DNA from 3 places in the Trichocoleus sp. DQ-U1 genome. Region 1 is predicted to be linked to each of the others. Evidence: predicted binding sites of a transcription regulator. Region 1 holds the regulator's gene; each other region holds the start of a gene.
What was found. The regulator NtcA, encoded in region 1, controls nitrogen genes in cyanobacteria. The targets are predictions, from matches to a motif close to TTTGTANNNNNNNNTACAAA.
Positions count from the first base shown of each region.

Region 2: a site for NtcA is predicted at 3,427-3,446, ahead of crtR (beta-carotene hydroxylase). Genes of this name have one in related genera too.
Region 3: a site for NtcA is predicted at 1,610-1,629, ahead of NDI34_RS12840 (P-II family nitrogen regulator). Genes of this name have one in related genera too.

Region 1 covers NZ_JAMPKB010000019.1:29,546-34,217, reverse strand. Annotated here, with positions in the region: gene NDI34_RS10455 (DUF3084 domain-containing protein) at 1-1,016, opposite strand, end outside; gene ntcA (global nitrogen regulator NtcA) at 1,264-1,935, opposite strand; gene fabI (enoyl-ACP reductase FabI) at 2,315-3,091, shown strand; gene hisB (imidazoleglycerol-phosphate dehydratase HisB) at 3,245-3,889, shown strand; gene NDI34_RS10435 (WG repeat-containing protein) at 4,020-4,672, opposite strand, start outside.
Region 2 covers NZ_JAMPKB010000016.1:50,324-54,995, reverse strand. Annotated here, with positions in the region: gene NDI34_RS09215 (DMT family transporter) at 1-498, opposite strand, end outside; gene sppA (signal peptide peptidase SppA) at 932-1,753, shown strand; gene aroH (chorismate mutase) at 1,841-2,260, shown strand; gene crtR (beta-carotene hydroxylase) at 2,318-3,220, opposite strand; gene NDI34_RS09195 (COP23 domain-containing protein) at 3,534-4,373, shown strand; gene NDI34_RS09190 (CHAT domain-containing protein) at 4,614-4,672, shown strand, end outside.
Region 3 covers NZ_JAMPKB010000025.1:72,616-77,287, forward strand. Annotated here, with positions in the region: gene thiD (bifunctional hydroxymethylpyrimidine kinase/phosphomethylpyrimidine kinase) at 1-599, shown strand, start outside; gene NDI34_RS12835 (hypothetical protein) at 753-1,382, shown strand; gene NDI34_RS12840 (P-II family nitrogen regulator) at 1,738-2,076, shown strand; gene rdgB (RdgB/HAM1 family non-canonical purine NTP pyrophosphatase) at 2,211-2,792, opposite strand; gene NDI34_RS12850 (hypothetical protein) at 3,055-4,515, shown strand; gene NDI34_RS12855 (hypothetical protein) at 4,587-4,672, opposite strand, start outside.

The DNA of each region.
Region 1 (4,672 bases):
CCAGCCGCCAGAACCTGACCGCGCAGCAGTGCCAGACTACCCTGACGCAAAGTTTGATAAGACTGGTAATACTGTTCTAAGGTTGCCACTTCCTGCTCTAGGGAAGCTTGTTGTTTTTCGAGTTCTTTAAGGCGATTTTCTCGCTGGGCAATCACCTCATCTCGTTGAGAAATTTTGTTATCAAGTAGAGATAAGGCTTTGTCTCGCTGGGCAATTTGCTCATCGCGATCGCTCAGGCTCTTCCGAAAGGTAGCAAGTTTCTCATCAAGTTCCACAAGGGCTTGATCCCGCTTGAGAATTTGCTCATCGCGTTGGCTAATTGCTCGGTCTTGCTGGGCAATTTTTTGGTCGCGCTGAGTCACTTTCGCTTTGAATTCAGTAATTTCAGCTCTGACTTGATTTCGCTGCTGGAGCAATTCTTGGCGTTCTGCTTGAAGTTGTTGGATTTCGGAACGTAGCGTCTTGGCTTGCCCTGAGACAGATGTAAGCTGTTTTTGGGTTTGCTGAAAGCTGCTGGCAACCCGGGTCAGTTCGCTTTGAGTCTGATTTAGTTGCGCCTCCGTCTGGCCTTGTTTAGCCAGCGCGGCTGCCAAAGATCGATTAATCGCATCTAAGCGCTGCTGGGCGACAGATTGCTGGGTGCGAGCCTGAGCGAGTTCCTTCTCTACTTGCTCTTTTTGGGCGGCGGTTTTAGCAAGTTCGCTTTCGGTCTTCCGTTTCTGCTCGTTTGCTTTGGCAATATCCTTACTTGCTGTTTTGAGTTTTTTCTGGACTTCTTGAAGTCTAAAAACTCCAATCCGCAATTGTTCGCTGGTCGCGAAGATGATTGTTAGTGTTGAGGCAGAAATCGTTAGTCCCGTTAGAATCGTTACTAAAACAGCTGTTTTGCGGGGACGCAGATTGAACAACGACAGGCGTGCTTTTCCCACGCGCGTGCCAATGCGATCGCCCACCGTTGCGATGACGCTTCCCAACACTAAAATAGACAAAATCAGGAAGAGCGCACTGTCGGTCATTGTCTGCTACAGTCATTCCAGTTACAGCCTATCGCATCGCAGGCTAGAGAAAGGGTTAACAGGAATTAAAGATCGAAGGTGAAATCGGAAAGGTTAAAGGTTGGAAGGTTGAAAACTATCCGCTTAAAACCTGACACCTTTTAACTCAACTCCCGACTAAATGTTAAAACTGGATAACCTGCTCGCGCTACCATGCCGTTTTAACCAACAACCTAACCTACAACCTGACGAGAGCCTCTAGCTGTTTTCAAGTAAACTGCTGACTCAGTGTAACTGGGTTGTGTACCGTAATTTTTTTCTTGTGGATAGAAATCATTTTTTCCTCCCGCAAATCTCCCAGTAAGCGGGTGACAGTTACCCTGGTGGAGCCGATTGCTTCTGCGATCGCTTGATGAGAAAGCTTCAGATCGATCGTAATTCCATTGGCGGTAGGAACGCCAAAATCACGGCACAGAATCAATAGAAAACTCACCAAGCGGGATCCCATATCTCGGTGAGCTAATGTCTCAATCATCATTTCTGTTTGCAAAATGCGCGAAGAAAGCCCTCGCAGCATCAACATCGATAGCTCCGGATTATCCTTGAGCGATTGCTCTACCTGATCGATCGGTGCCGAAAGCAGCTCCACTGGCGTAAATGCTACAGCGTGATAAAACCGATCCGAACGATGCCCTGTAATTAAGGACAGTACTCCAAAAACGCTGTTTTCTCGCAGCAGCGCCACGGTAATTTCTTCCCCAGCTTCATACACGCGAGACAGCTTTACTGCACCTTTGAGCAAAAAGTATACCCGTTCAGCCGGGTCTCCTGGGAAAAAGATCGTCTTGCCCCGCTCAAAAGTTTCCACCACGGGTGGAAACGCCCCACCTCCCAGTTGACGGAACACAGCTGCTAGCGGTCTATCTTGCGTCACTGCCACTTCCTTTTTCCTAAATGCTGCCCTACAGACTTCTGCAACTTTCTGTCGGAGGAACTTTAACCATAGCAAAACAACTATGAGAGTTTTCTGACATTAGACACAGATAAACTGACTTCCAAGCGGTTTTTGTGCTATTTGATACAAAATTTTAAAGTAGTTTCCCCGGCTACCTTCTTTAGTTCTCTCCCTGCTCAAGGCAAGTAAGATTATGACGGAAAATGTTGATATCTTGACAGTATCTGCGCTATCGGGTGGGATGCATGGTGAGTAAGGAGGCACGCTCCTTACCCGTACTAGACAGCCTCGCTCCGGGCGATCGCGATCTTGAATACTCCCCTAAATCGGATATCCTCTAATATTGCCTTCAAAATCGACATTTATGCTAGATTTAACCGGAAAAAACGCCCTTGTCACCGGCATTGCCAACAATCGATCGATCGCCTGGGGGATTGCTCAGCAACTGCACCAAGCGGGTGCGAATCTAGGAGTGACTTACCTGCCAGACGACCGAGGCCGCTTTGAAAAAAAAGTGGCAGAGTTGGTAGAACCCCTCAACCCCAGCTTATTTTTACCCTGCGATGTCCAGAATGAGACCCAAATTCAGTCTACATTTGACGCCATCCGCGATAAGTGGGGCAAGCTAGACATCCTGATCCATTGTCTTGCTTTTGCGAACAAGGAAGATTTATCAGGTGATTTTAGTACCACTACCCGTGCTGGCTTCACCCAAGCTCTAGAAATTAGTACCTATTCGCTGGTACAACTTGCTGGGTCAGCAAAACCACTGATGACAGAAGGTGGCAGCATTGTCACGCTGACTTATCTAGGCGGCGTTAAGGTGATCCCCAACTACAACGTAATGGGAATTGCCAAGTCTGGATTGGAAATGAGTGTCCGTTACCTGGCATCTGAATTAGGTCCACAGAATATTCGCGTGAATGCAATTTCGGCAGGTCCTATCCGCACTTTGGCATCGTCGGCGGTAGGTGGCATTCTGGATATGATCCATCACGTTGAGGAAGTAGCACCGCTGCGACGCACTGTAACTCAGAAAGAAGTGGGAAATGCGGCTGCTTTCTTGTGTAGCGATTTGGCAAGTGGCATTACAGGTCAGGTGCTATATGTCGATGCGGGATACGAGATTATGGGGATGTAAAAAGAATCAAACATTAAAAATTAAAAATTAAAAAGCAAAGATTCTGCTAATTTTTAATTTTTAATTTTGCATTTTTAAGGCTTTCGCGTCTCCCAAATGCTCAGTAACGTAGGATAATAAACTTAACTTTATTTTCTTGAGTGAGCATCTGCGATGCAGGCACGCGATCGCCAATTTCCACCTTCTCCAAGCATTGAACAGCTTTTGTCTCCTCGCATGGCAAGGGTTCCCCGCAAGACGGGCGAAACGGATGTTATCGTCACCGTCAAATTAGACGGGAATGGCACTTGCAATGCCAAAACCGGCATTCCGTTTTTAGACCATATGCTGCATCAAATCGCCTCTCACAGCCTGATTGATTTGGATGTAGCCGCGACGGGAGACTTGGAAATTGATGACCACCATACCAATGAAGATGTGGGAATTACCCTAGGAATGGCGTTGCATCAAGCACTGGGCGATCGCAAAGGAATTGTCCGATTTGGGAATTTCCTCGCCCCTCTCGATGAAGCGTTGGTTCAGGTAGCGTTAGATTTTTCCGGACGCCCCCACCTCAGCTATGGCTTAGAGATTCCCACTCAGCGAGTCGGGACTTATGACACCCAGCTGGTGCGGGAATTTTTTGTGGCGTTGGTCAATCACAGCCAGATGACGCTGCACATTCGCCAACTCGATGGAATTAATTCGCACCACATTATTGAAGCGACGTTCAAAGCGTTTGCGCGATCGCTCCGCATGGCAATCGAAGTTGATCCCCGTCGTGGCGGTACGATCCCCAGTTCTAAAGGCGTGTTATAGGTCTCCTTGCAAATACACTCCGATAAAGGCAACGAGAGCCGGGGAAATCCTCACCAGGCTCTCGCTTCATTCTGCTGAAGTTTCCGCGACCACTGACTCTCAATTCTTCTATGTCTTCAGAAATGAGAACTTATGGAAGAGGTTTGCGGATATAGCCATATTTATTGCCAATCTTAACTTTTGCTAGCCCTTGCGAAAAAGATTGAGCGCTATCAAATTGGGGTTTAATTACGAATTTGCCACTCTTATTGATATAGCCCCATTTGTCGCCGTTCTTTACCGCTGCTAGGTCTTCTGAAAAGTTATAAATATTATCAAATTGTGGGGGAATGACAACATTGCTTGCCTTGTCAATATAGCCTACCTTAGTGTCTATCGTTATGCCCGCCAGCCCTTGAGAAAAGTCCCCAGCCCAATCAAATTGGAGTGGAATAACAAGATATCCCATTCTGTCAATATAGCCCCACTTATTATTACTGGATATCACTGCTAGTCCTTCCGAAAAAAACTTAGCTTCCTCAAATTCCAACGGAACAATAACGTCTCCCCGATTATCGATATAGCCCCATTTGTTGTCTTTTTTGACTGGCGCGAGTCCTAGGGCTGATTCACTGCGATCGCTTATAGAAAAAGATTCAGCAACATCAAACTGGGGCTGAATGACGAAGTTGCCTTTCTTGCCGATATAGCCCCACTTTTTACCGATTTCTACCGCCGCCAGCGCTAACGCAGTGCGATCGCTTATAGAAAAAGATTCAGCAATATCAAATTTTGGGTTAATTA
Region 2 (4,672 bases), on a different contig from region 1:
GAAGCTAAACGAGCCAGCGATCGCGTTGCCGTGGAAGAGATTGATAATCCAATCATCCGGCAAGCCAATCAAACTAATCCCCAGCACTCCCAATGCCAAGCCCAGCCAGCCCCACAGCCCAATGGTTTCTCCAAACAACCAACAGGACAGCAAAGCCACTGCCAGGGGTTGAGAGTCTATCATCACCGAACCCAACCCGGCACCCGTTCGCACTAATCCAAAGGCTAAAAAGCCTTGAAACAAAGCGCCATCAACCAAAGCAAACAAACTAATCCACAGCCACGCCCGAACGCCTTTCGGTTGAGGTTTCCCCATCAAAAAGGCAGCAACTAATACCAATACCCCGGCAGGCACCAACCGGACACCAGCCATAAACAGGGGCGTCGTGTTTGGGATAACACCCTTCATTGCCACCATCGCCGTTCCCCACAAGAAAAAGGGGGCAATCAGCAGCAAGGGTGCCAACGGAATTTTGGATTCTGTGAGTTTTAGCTGCATAAAAGTTCTTTGTGGGCGTACATAACAGAGCCAAATCAGCACTCTTGAAGCAGGTCATCACGAGCTGCCCTTCCAGAAGTCGCCACCGGATTTATCAAAAATTTTTCCAGTTTCTTGCTCTTTATTCTGGCTGGTTGCGCGTTTATTTACTTAATTGTACTTAATATGTAGTTCTGTTAAGGCGTTTTGGCAAATTGTGGGGATGCCGACAAAAGGGTAAGTTTTTACTTGTAAGTACCTGTTAAATTCGGGGAGCTAGGGAAAACCTTTTTTCTGATAAGCTTTCAGGCTTCACCCGCAACCCAACGAAACCGATGCGGATCGTGCAAACTAGAGAAAGAGCCAGCATTCCTAGGGAAACACTTACTGTTTTGCAGGATTTGCTTCCTTCTCTAATTCGCTCATTCATTCACGATTCATCGCTTGCCTGCTCATGATCTGGCCTTTTCAGCCTAAGTTTCGTAAACAAATTGCTCGGATTGAAGTGACTGGTGCGATTGGCAGTACTACCCGAAAACAAGTTCTAGAAAGCCTGAAAACGGTTGAAGAACGAAAGTTTCCAGCTTTACTGCTACGCATTGATAGTCCTGGGGGTACGGTTGGGGATTCTCAAGAAATCTATGAAGCCCTGACTCGCCTGCAAAAAAAGGTGAAAATTGTTGCCAGCTTTGGCAATATCTCCGCATCTGGGGGAGTATACATTGGGATGGGAGCCGAACACATTGTTTCCAACCCAGGCACAATTACCGGCAGTATCGGTGTAATTCTCCGGGGAAACAACCTGGAGCGCTTGCTAGAAAAGATTGGCGTTTCTTTCAAGGTGATCAAATCGGGTCCTTATAAAGATATTCTGGCTTTTGACCGGGAACTCACCGAGCCGGAAAAGAATATTCTCCAAGACCTGATTGACGTCAGTTATCAGCAATTTGTGCAAACGGTTGCTGAGGCTCGGAAGCTGACAACCGAAACGGTTAAAAGTTTTGCCGATGGTCGCATTTTCACAGGTCAACAAGCGTTAGAACTGGGGGTTGTTGACCGGCTCGGCACTGAGGAAGATGCCCGCCGTTGGGCTGCGGAACTGGTCGGTCTCGATCCCGAAAAAACGAAGTGTTACACCCTGGAAGAACGCAAACCTTTCTGGAATCGTGTGGTATCAAGCAGAGTTCAAGGGGCATCTAGTCTATCAGCTGGGATAGACTGGTTAGAATTTGAACTTTCTACCAGTGGTCAGCCGTTGTGGCTTTACCGACCCTAGTATGAAGTTTAGATTTTAGATTATAGATGATTCTGAAATCCAAAATCTAAAATTCAAAATCCCAATTATAAAATGGAGGATGCTTGCGTGGAGTGGCGAGTTCGAGCGATTCGCGGGGCAACAACTGCCTCACAAAACACGGCTGAGGCAATTCGAGAAGTGGTAGCGGAACTACTCGATGAATTAGAAGTACACAATCAACTACATCCCGATCTAATTATTAGTGCCACGTTCTCGGTAACGCGGGATCTAGATGCGATCTTTCCCGCTGCGATCGCTCGCTCTCGTCCCCACTGGGACAATGTCCCTCTGCTTGATGTTCAGCAAATGCACGTGGAGGGAGGGCTGGAGCGTTGCATCCGCTTCTTAATTCACGTCAATTTGCCAGCTTCCCATCCACCGATTTACCATCCTTATCTGCGGGGAGCTAAAAGCCTAAGACCGGATTGGAGTTTGTCTCAGGTTAGCTTATCCTCGCAGTCAACGATTCAGTCGTTTCATCGCTGAGGTTTTTTGTCATTAGTGATTCGTCCCTAGTCATTGACGAATCACTAATGACATTTATTAGCTATTTTCTAGGTTTTTAGGTGATTTGTTGTGAAAATGGATGCCTAAAAAAACGTCATATAAAAAGCTCCAGAAATTTTTTCCTTGCCAGATTCCCAGAGTTTGATAACAGCCTTTTTCATCTAAGAGGGGCTTGGTGGCGTAATAAGCATTCTGGTAGTGATACCAGGGGATGGAAGGCCACAAATGATGAATGAGGTGGTAATTTTGCCCCATGATCAGCAAATTGAGGATGGGGTTGGGGTAAACTCTGGCATTCTTCCAGCGATCGCGTTCTTGATGCGGGCGATGCGGCAGATAATCAAAAAACAATCCCAGCGCCAATCCTACTAGGGCAGACGGGATAAACCAAAAATTGAGAATGTAGCCTAAGAAGTGGTACTGAATTGAAATATAGAAAATCGTCCCCACAAACAAGCGGCTTAAGAACCATTCTAAAAGTTCATATTTTCGCCACAGCTGCCGTTTAAAGAAAAATACTTCGTGGTATAAAAACCGCACCGGAATTAACCACAGGGGTCCGCCAGTAGAAACGTAATGATCTGGATCGTTTTCCGGGTCATTGACATGGGCATGATGCTGCAAATGAACCCTAGTAAATACTGGGAAGGCAAAGACTAACATCAGCGCACTGCCATGTCCCAGGATGGCATTGATGACTCGGTTACGATGGGCAGAATTATGACAAGCATCATGAATCACCGTTCCACAAATGTGCAAGGCGATCGTGTTTGTGATAAAGCAACACCAGTGAGGCCACTCCCAGAGCCAATAACCAAAGTTTGATAGCACAACCATCGCTACGGCGGCTAGAAACATGAGTAGCGTTGGGCTTAGGGACGCAGGCGGTTCCAGGAAATGTCTGGGAACTGTCAGCGGCTTTTGTGCCTCCAACAACATTGTTTTCTCCTTTTGAATGATTTAAGGGTTCTGCGGGAACTTTGCTTCGGTTTTCCCGTCACTATGGCATCTAGGGGGGTATGTTGTGCAACATTGGATACACGATAAACAGTACCCACTGATTGACAATTTTCAAAAAACACGCTCTATTTTCCTGACTTCTTACCCTTATTCCTACCAGGGAAGCGGGGGATTCTAGTCGTGCTTTCGTAGTATACGCTACGAAGACCGATTTATAAAGATTTATGAAATTAGCTCATTTAATTCAAATGATGCTAACGATAGTCAAAAAATATACAGGAGGATTGTTGATATGTCACCACATCTGTCTAGGTTCGCGTTTGAAGCAAAGTCCTTAGTGGTCAAAAGTGTGGCTTTATCTGCTGGTGTAGCAATGCTACTGAATAGCGGTATCGCCTTTGCAGGTTCTGTTCAGCAAGCGCAACTGCCGGGTGTAGAAGATGAGAATACTCAGACCTCGGACGGGGATGTTGTGGTAGACACCGATGGGAGTCCAGATAGCACCACTAGCCCAGGAACGGAATCAGAGAATAGTACAACTGCTAACAAGCCACGGTTTACCTGCCAGCTAACGAACAGTCAGTATATGGTGATGTATCACCCGAAAAGTCAACCCGATCAAGCTTATGCTTGGGCAACTCCCAGTCCTTTAGGCGGTGGTTGGACTGCGGAGAGACGTTGTAACGAAATTAGTCGCAGATTAGAATCTTATCGACCCGATGGTCTTCAGGAAATGCGGGCATCGGTGGAAAATAACTACAACGTTGTTTGCATCACGACTCAGAAAAATCCAGACTGTCGGATTGTCCTGACTGTACCTCCCGGTGAAAATCCGCAGTTAATCCGCGATCGCGTTTTCCAAAATATCAGCATTGCTGACAGCGGACAGGTGACAGAGGGCGTCAATACCTTTGTTGGGGGTCGGGATGCTCAGATGCTCAACGATCTCTTAAACTTGGGCTTATCTTCCCTCGGCGGAACCACCAACCGCTCCAGCCGTAGGTCACAAAGCGTTAACTTGCGACCTTTCTTAGATCGAGCTGATGGTGGCACCGGCACCCAGTTGAAAGGCGGAGTGCCTATGCGCTCGAATCGAGCCAATCCTCGACTGAATCCAGGCAACTTCCGTTAAAAATTGTTGATAGGCGAGCGGGGATTCAAACCCGCGATCGCATAATCAGCACAATCAATAGAATAGAGAAGATACAAAATTGTTTGGCTTCCCAATATTGAGCCGTCTGGAAGCCAGACAATTTTATTTATTTACAGATGGCGATCGCTCTTAGGAGCTAAAACAAATAAAAGCATTCCTAACACGTTGAATCTGTCAATGTTACTTTAGGGATATTGACAACAGGGTAAGTGCATAAATATGTCAGCCGTTAGAAATATAAGGCTGTTACTGGTAGTGTTTTCACTAACAGCGATCGC
Region 3 (4,672 bases), on a different contig from region 1:
TTGGCGTCCAAGCAGCGAAAACGGGGATGTTGCTGAATGGGGAGATTATTGCGGCTGTAGCGCAAGCTGTGGAAGGTTTCAAACTGGACAAATTAGTCGTCGATCCCGTCATGGTATCGCGCACGGGTGCCCAGCTGATTGACAATAACGCTGTGGCAACGTTGCGGGATGTCTTAATCCCCAAAGCAGCGATTGTGACCCCCAACCGCTACGAAGCTCAATTACTGAGCGGATTGCCGATTCATAACTTGGATGATATGCGCTCTGCTGCCCAACGGATTTATCATTTGGGAGGTGGTGCGGCTGTATTAGTGAAAGGAGGCGGAATGGAGGGGAATCTACGCGGCATCGATATCTGGTTCGATGGGCACCATCTGGAAACCTTGAAAACCGCAACCGTAGAGACGACCAATACTCACGGCACAGGGTGTACGCTCAGTAGCGCGATCGCGGCTAATCTAGCCTTGGGCAAAGATCGGTGGTCTGCGGTTCAAAAAGCCAAAGATTATGTCACCACTGCTCTAAAATACGCTTTAGCCATTGGTCAGGGTCAAGGGCCAGTGGGACACTTTTTTCCCCTCCTACAATCGGAGAATTAAAACAATCGGAGAATACAAAGGTTATAGCAATGACACCGTAAAGATCGATTGGGGCACATTACTAGTTGATTAAATAGCAAATTTGTTAAAAAATGGCTGTCAGAGTCGCCTCACTTTCCATTATTGTTGCCTTACCAAACTTAAACTAAATCCATGATGTCTAATCCCTCGACCCGCTCGCCAATGCAAAATGCTTATATTTCTGAGCAGACTCCCCAAAGCCCAATGAATACCTACCGTCCCTCAGTGCCAATTTCGGTTTACAAAGAACTCTCAGCAGAGTTACAAACAGCGCAAGCGATGCTGGACTCGCTGAATTCCCAGAATCAGCAGTTAGCCAAAGAAAATCAACAGCTGCGCCAAGAAATCGAAAAAGTTGTTCAGTCAGCTTTGCACGCACAACAGGTAGTAACTTCGTTTCCCTCCGGGGGTCGAGTTGAAGTTCCCCCTCCCTCCATTGAACCGGAAATTCGGACTGGATCAAACGCAACACCTAAGCGGCGTCCTCCGCAGCCTCCTCGTTCTCCTCGTTCGGCTGCGATCGCTCCGCCAGTGGAAGTTCTACCTCCTTCCCCTCCCAAAGCGGAACCAGCACCATTACCTGATTTTTCAGAAAGCTTGGTAATCGAACAAGAAGAAGGTCGGTATCGTCGCCCAACTCAGCCAGAGCGTTCCGCAGATGTGAGTGGCTGGTGGTTAATCATCGTCATCTTTTTGATTGTGGCGACAGCGTTTGGCACTGGCTTTTTGATTGTGCGTCCGCTTTTGAATAATAGTCGTTGAGCTTGCTGGTTGACGGCTGAAAGATTAACTCTGCTAGGAGTCGGAAGAACCGGGTGCATCTGCCTGGAACAACCGCTTTGATACAAATGGGGAAAATATTGCCAAACCCGCGCATCTTCACTGTACTGTCAAGTCAAACGCTGTCAAGGTAACGAGTCAGTGATATCCAGAGAAACCCCTTAGTTAGGGTTGGCATAATAGATGCCTCTGGTGGGAGTGAAGAGCAATATGTATCATATAATACAAAAATCTTTGTTTGAGCAGTGATAAAACATAGCCGCCGCTTTACGAGTACCTTTGGTTGTACAAATTGATTGTACAGATCAAATCCAGAACGAACTGAGGAGTTAGAAGCTTGAAAAAAGTTGAAGCGATTATCCGGCCTTTTAAACTCGACGAAGTTAAAATTGCGCTAGTCAATGCGGGAATTGTGGGAATGACCGTTTCTGAAGTCCGAGGATTTGGGCGGCAGAAAGGCCAAACCGAACGTTATCGCGGTTCCGAGTACACGGTTGAGTTTCTGCAAAAACTTAAAGTAGAGATCGTTGTTGAAGACAGCCAGGTTGATATGGTGATTGAGAAAATCATTGCCGCTGCCCGAACGGGTGAAATCGGTGATGGTAAGATTTTTGTCAGCCCGGTAGAGCAGGTCATCAGAATTCGGACGGGGGAAAAGAATCTGGAAGCTGTCTAAGTCAGGACTGAGGACTGAGGACTGAGGACTGAGTCATCAAGGTTAGAAGTCAGGAGTCATTAAAAATCAGAAATTAGAATTTTTGGCGATCGCAAAATTCTGATTTCTGGTTACTGGATTTCTAACTTCTGGACTCAACCCTCAGTCTTTAAAGTCTGTAGCTGGGGTAAGAGAATTTTAAAAGCTTGACCGCGATGGCTCCACTGACGCTTCAACTCAGGAGTCATTTCCGCAAAGGTCATTTGCTCTTTGGGAACGTAAAAAATCGGATCGTAGCCGAATCCTCCCGTACCGCGAGGGGCGTGGAGAATTTCGCCGCGGCAAACTCCTTCGGCTTGCAGGGCGATCGCGCCATCGGGACGAGCGATCGCGATCGCACACACAAATTGGGCTTCCCGATTCAGTTCGTTGCCGAGTTCATTCAACAGGCGTTCAATTCGATCGGGGTCGGTTTTGCCGTAACGAGCGGAATAAATACCAGGTGCGCCCTCTAAGGCGTCTACTTCCAAGCCAGAATCATCTGCGATCGCCCACTCTCCAGTCGCCTCTGCCACCTGGGATGCCTTCAGACAAGCGTTAGCCATGAAGGTGTCACCCGATTCCTCAATCTCCAGTTCCTCTGGCTTCAGGGTCAATTCCCAGCCAAATCCGCTTAAATACGTCTGCATCTCTCGCAGCTTGCCTGGATTTCCCGTAGCGACTACCAACACAGTCATCGCGATCGCTCCCTTGCTGAAATAAATAAACGCCTACACGATTATAGAAACCTGTTTTTGCAGAAGTTAAATTTTTTGGCTGGCGATCGCTATCTGAAACTTGTAAAAAATCACCCATTCAGGTGAACGAAACAGCGGAACTAACTCGCACGATAGCAGCGTCAAGCGTTTTATCTGCTATATGCATTCGATGAGCGTTGGAGTGCCGCTCGTCTCACCTAACACGCTCTCCGCTTGCAAAAACAACTCTATTGAGGTTTCTATGAGACAGATTTTCAAAAAACACTCCAAAGCCGTAAACCCCGGTGAAACAGTTCACCAGTCCGAGCGAATTTTTGCCGTTTTAGTTCTAACTGGCGTCCTGTCTTTAGGCGCAGGTCTGACACTGTTACAAACCGCATTTGCTGCCCCAGCCGGACTTTCTGAGTCTATCACCAGACTGGTTAAGGTTAAAGACCAGAAAGTGGGGCAAAATCTTGACCGTAAGCAAGCTAATCGCTTACCGCCTCGAATTGCTAACGCTGTTCGTCAAGATTTGTCGCGTCAAACTGGCATCGCTCCGGGAAAGCTCAAGATTACTCAGTTTAGCCAGGAAACTTGGCCTGATGGCTGTTTAGGACTTCCGAAATTGGGTGAATTTTGTACTCAAGCATTAGTTCCCGGTTGGCGTGTTGTCGTGTCTAGCAATAACAAAACTTGGGTCTATCGCACCAATTCTACAGGGCAAGTTTTACGTCAAGAAAAGTCGAATACTCCTGGCAGTAACATCCCAGGAAACTTCCCCAAATCTGTTGCCAATGCTGTGATTTCTGATGCCTCCACGCAGCTGGGTTTGCCGGTAAACCAGATTCGCGTCGTCCAGGCCGAACAGAAGACTTGGCCTGATGCGTGTCTAGGGATTTACGCACCTGATATTTTGTGTGCGCCAGCGACAGTAGAAGGGTGGCAGGTGACGGTAGAAGCCAGCGGAAAACGCTTGGTCTATCGCACGAATGCAGCTGGTTCTGTCGTGAAGGTGGATCAACTCGCGAGTTTGCCGAATTCCGTTCGAGATGCAGTCTTAAGGGAAGCTTCCAGACAGTTCAAAGTGCCCACTACCGAACTCAGCATCGTTCAAGCTCAACAGTACAATTGGGATAGCTGTCTGGGTTTGGGCGGTATTAACGAGAGTTGTCTTACTAATGCAATACCTGGGTGGCAAGTGACTGTACAAAGCAAGCTACAACTGTTGGTTTATCACACCAACAGCGATGGTTCCATTATTAAGTTCAATCAAGCAGCAAGTAAACTAAGCGATGCTGGTATCCTCAAGCCAATGCCAATCCCGACTAGCGAACTACCACCATCCTTAGATAAAAATGTGGTGTTTCGAGCGATTGCCAGTGGCGGTTTTACTGGCAGAACCTACGAAACTGTTTTACTCAATGACGGAAGCTTGATGCGGGTTCGTATCGGCGATGCTAATGACTCCGAACGTAGCGTTCTCCGCATTCCTGTGCAACAGGTACGACAGTTTCAGCAATTGCTAGAACAGCAGCAATTTGCCCAATTTAAGAACCTGAGTTACCCAGCACCCAGTGGTGCTGCCGATCACATCACCTACACCCTTAGCAGCCGCAAGGGTACAGTTCGCTACACCGAGATTAATCAAGGGAGTTTGCCTGCACCTTTAGAGAAGGTGATCCAAACCTGGAATCAGCTTGGCAGCAGCGCCCAAAGATAAGATCGGGCAGAATCTGGATACTCTCATTCTTAGCCAATAGGGAAAGCAGCCCCAGACTGGGGCTGCTTTCCCTATTGGCTGATATCTTGCCAGTGAAGTAACTGAATAACACAGGGATTGCTGTTTGGCGATCGCTCAACAGCTCCGGCTACCGATC